One region of the Corynebacterium kutscheri genome, then DNA from elsewhere that is predicted to be linked to it. Evidence: riboswitches for the same ligand, from Rfam matches in the RefSeq annotation. Region 1 holds a riboswitch; the other holds the start of a gene.
What was found. A riboswitch is a leader RNA that binds a small molecule or an ion and turns the genes downstream of it on or off. The one in region 1 is predicted to bind cobalamin.
Positions count from the first base shown of each region.

Region 2: linked by a shared signal. The riboswitch ahead of UL82_RS04695 (energy-coupling factor ABC transporter permease) and the one ahead of UL82_RS03930 (FecCD family ABC transporter permease) in region 1 are both predicted to bind cobalamin.

Region 1 is NZ_CP011312.1:850,378-852,580, reverse strand. Features, by position in the region: gene UL82_RS03935 (ABC transporter ATP-binding protein) at 1-330, opposite strand, end outside; gene UL82_RS03930 (FecCD family ABC transporter permease) at 327-1,370, opposite strand; cobalamin riboswitch at 1,428-1,619, opposite strand; gene gatA (Asp-tRNA(Asn)/Glu-tRNA(Gln) amidotransferase subunit GatA) at 1,743-2,203, opposite strand, start outside.
Region 2 is NZ_CP011312.1:1,018,198-1,020,400, forward strand. Features, by position in the region: gene UL82_RS04685 (energy-coupling factor transporter transmembrane component T family protein) at 1-233, opposite strand, end outside; gene UL82_RS04690 (energy-coupling factor ABC transporter substrate-binding protein) at 235-570, opposite strand; gene UL82_RS04695 (energy-coupling factor ABC transporter permease) at 574-1,290, opposite strand; cobalamin riboswitch at 1,343-1,521, opposite strand.

The DNA of each region.
Region 1 (2,203 bases):
TTCAGCCCCAAGCTGCCATGGTTTTAAAAATGGCAATCGACCTAGTCCTACTGCTTCAGCAACAGTCAAATCGGCAGGTGGTTGATCTTCCTGACCAACAAAACTAAATTGCCGTGCCCGCTGTTTAGGATGAAGGGTAGAAATTTCTATTCCATCGATACGCACACCCATTGGTGGTGTTAGCGCAATGGTGCGCAACATAGTTGATTTACCGGCACCATTAACTCCCACGATTGCGCACATTGTGGCCGTAGGAACGCTAAAACTGACTTTATTAAGAATGACTGTTTTGTCAATTAAACAATCAATACCAGTTATTTCTAAACTCATTGCTCACCGCCAAATGCATAGCGCTTGCGTCCCATAAGGATCAGGAATAACGGTGCACCAATAATTCCGGTAACCACACCCAATGGGATTTCTTGCGGCGGTGCGGCGATACGGGCAAGCATGTCTACCCACAATAAGAATATTGCGCCCATCAGTGCAGCAACCAGAACCAACCTACGGTGTAAAGAGCCAACAAGCATACGTGCTAAGTGTGGAATGACTAGACCCACAAAGCCAATGCCGCCGGCAACTGCAACCATCCCGCCAACTACAATAGCTTGTAGTGCGAAAAGCAACCGTCGCAACGCATCTACTCGCACGCCCAGACTCATAGCGGTATCTGGACCGGCTGCTAGTGCATCACATTGAGAACTGAGCAACATAAGCACAATCACGGCTGCAATAACCAAAATCAAACCAGGAATAAGATTATCCCAACCTGCACCGGCAACTGAACCTAACATCCAAAACATTACTGATTGTGCTGAACGTGCATCGGAAGAACGGAAAACTAGAAAGCTTGCCATCGCCGAAAAAGCAGAGCTAAGTACCACACCGGATAAAATAAGGCGAAGTGGACTCAATGATCCTTGCGCCAAGGTAATGAAATACACGGTCGCTGTGGCAGCTAACGCACCAACAAGTGCGCCGAAATTCAATGCATAGATACCAAAACCAGAGAACACACCCAACGCAATGACTGCAGTGGCACCAACCGAGGCGCCTGAAGAAACACCCAGTAAATAGGGATCAGCAAGTGGGTTGCGCACTAGAGTTTGCACAGTTACGCCAGCGATTGCCAGACCTGCCCCCACAATTAACGCAAGCAGCCCCCGAGGAACTCGGATTGCCCATACAACAGCATCGAGGCCTTTATCGCTAGGAGTTGGTCCACCCATAACGTGGGCGTACACTACACTCCACACATCAGATAACGAAAATTGCACTGAACCAATGGTCAATGAAACACAAAAACTTACTGCGGCAACAGCGATCAAAACCAATGAGATCAATGCTACCGGCGGCCGAAATTTTCTCACCGCAACCAAAAAGAATCCTTAATATAAAATCCGAGTACCTTAAACCGCGAAGGTTAACTCGTTAACAAAAGGCCAGCAGATATTCGGACTTGAAGATCATTCCTGGTTTCCTTCCTTCCCAGCTCTATGCCAGTGGCTATTAGAAAACCGGTCCCTTCTTACCGCTGCGCGTCAGTTTTGGCTTTTCACCAAATTCCCATACTGACCTTCTCAACAAAACATAAGCCTACCGGGTACCCAAAAATGACCGTTAAACGAGCATCCCAGCAATCACCCTATTTCGGGTAAACAAAATTACCCCATAGATACGAAAAATAGCAGCTCTCAAGCACTATCGCTGAATCTATGGGGTGATTTATATCTCCAACAAAGCTAGCTTCTGCCACTTTCAAAAGCGGCACCGACTCGGTAAAGTCGATCATCAGCAAAAGCTGGTGCCATAATTTGTAATCCTGTCGGCAAGCCGGTGTCTTTAGCTAAACCAGAAGGCACAGACATACCGCATAAACCAGCCAGATTGAGTGGCAAGGTACACAAGTCAAAGTTATACATTGCCAACGGGTCAGAAACCTTCTCCCCCAATTTAAAAGCAGTCGTGGGGGTAGTTGGTGAAATCAAAACATCAACTGACTCATATGCTTTGGCAAAATCCTGCGCAATCAAAGTACGAATGCGTTGTGCTTGCAAATAATACGCATCATAGTAACCCACGCTGAGTGCATAAGTTCCTAAAATAATGCGGCGCTTAACCTCCGGACCGAAACCAGCAGCGCGAGTAAGTGCCATCACTTCTTCTGCAGAATGCGTACCATCATCGCCAACGCGCAAGCCAT
Region 2 (2,203 bases), 170 kb from region 1:
CCAAGCCCCAGCGCAATAAAGGTGGCTGGGGCAAGAACCAATGAAAGATACACACGCAGTGGAACACGAGAAATCAATATCAAAGCGATAAGAATGCAAGCTAAGAGGCTAAATCCCTGCCACGAGTGCATAATAATGCTTAGAATAGTTAATCCGAAGAAGAGGACTGTCTTTTCTAAAATATGAACCTGTGCCCAAGGGCTTTTCGACGCGGCTTGCTCTAGTGGGTTCATTCTAGTTTTCTGAAGTACTTATTATCGCTTCAACAGCTGAGTCTTCGGCGTTCTTGCGTCCACGAAATACGCCCAGGGCATAGCCTAGAAAACCGGCTCCCAATGCTGCTTGAAGAGCAAATAATCCTGATTCTACTTCACCGGGAAGCTCACCAATAAGTGGTTCAAACCAGGGCTCATAATCTGGGTTTTCTTCGGCGATAAGTGTTTCAGCTGTGGCATCGGTACCAGCAAAAGGCTCTTCAATATCTTCACTACCAAGGTTAAAGAACATAGGGAAAGCTGCAAGAAGTGCAATGAGACCGATAAACAGAAAAGTTGTTGTTCTTTTACTCATGATTTACACGCCTTTGGTAGTACTAGTGGTTATTTTTGGATCGACGGCTTTTTCAGGTGTGTGAGGTGTAAAAATAAATCCCAATACCTTGAGTTCCTTATCCGCAATAACACGAAGAGAGCGGAAAATCATGACCGTAATGAGAGCTTCAATAATTGCAAGCGGCAGTTGCGTCGGTGCGTAAAGAGCAAGGAAAGTCGCGAAGGCATTTCCGATACCTGCTCCATGGTGCGCGAGGGAAAGCTGAAGCGCTGTCATAACGTAGGTAGATAAATCAGCGATGAAAGCGGCAGCAAAGACTGCGACGTCAAAGCCTGAACCTAATTTTCGGCTGAGTAAAAAGATTCCATAACCAGCGTAGGGGCCAATAATAGCCATAGAGAAAATATTTGCGCCCAGAGTTGTAATACCGCCATGTGCAAGTAAAAGTGCTTGGAAGAGTAAAACGATGCTACCCATAAAGGCCATAACAGGTGGTTTAAATAGAACTGCTCCTAATCCGGTACCCGTAGGATGTGAAGAGGAACCAGTGACTGATGGAATTTTGATTGCCGAGAGAACAAAGCTAAATGCACCAGCAGCGCCTAAAAGTAGGCCCGTTTCTGGGTGTTCTTTTAGTTGCGTACGCACTCGATTGGCGCCATAGACCACAAACGGAGTTGAAGCGGCTGCCCATGCAACGCAATGGGTGACCGGAAGAAATCCTTCTGCAATGTGCATAGGAAAACCAGATCTTTCTTTAGTGACAAAGGTATGCACCTCGCATACCTGGATGAATATGTCCGTTGCGGCAAGGGTTTCCTGGCTTCTACCTTGAGGGATACCCCAAGTGCCTTTCCCTTCCTATCGAATATCGACAGTGGTATATGAAAGACTAAAAATACAGTGGCGAGGGCCGCTGCCGGATTTTCACTGGCATTCCCACTTAAAACCGTAACAACTGAACAATAGAGTGTTATTAGTGCGTAGGAGGAAAAATTGATGTTTTATGGTGAAGCTCACTGACAATGTGGGTATTTGTGTACACGCTTAGCTGATATCACATGCAATGTGGGACTTTATTGCTCAAGAAGATTTTAAGGGTTAGTTAAGTTTTGATAATGATGATTGTTATTTGTGTAAAAAAATGTTGTGACCTGTGGATTTGTGTTGTTGGGAAGTCGTGTGTAACTTTGTTCCAGTCGCCGCGAGCACCACACAACACAAACAAGGTTGTGTGAAACAAACACGGTGGCAACAATAAAAATTTTTTCCCAAAGAAAAACGAAACTTGACAATAACAGGAAAAGTTTTGTAAGGTTTTTCTTCGCTGCAATTACTTAAACTTTTTTAAAGTGACTGTAGTACAGCATTTCACCTTATTACAGCAAGCATTGTTTGTTGTGTGGTGGGTGTGGGTTGTTTGAGAACTCAATAGTGTGCCAAATCATTTGTTACAACATGTAACACACAGAATCTAGTGATTAATGATGAATGCTGAATAAGTGTTTGTGTTTGGTCATTGTGTTGTGTGTTATTGTTTTTTGTTTTACACATATTTTCTTTTTCTTATCACGTATTCACATATGTGTTTATTGTGGTGGGGGATAATGGTTTTTGTTTTTACGCCTGATACTGTGGTGATCAGATGTCA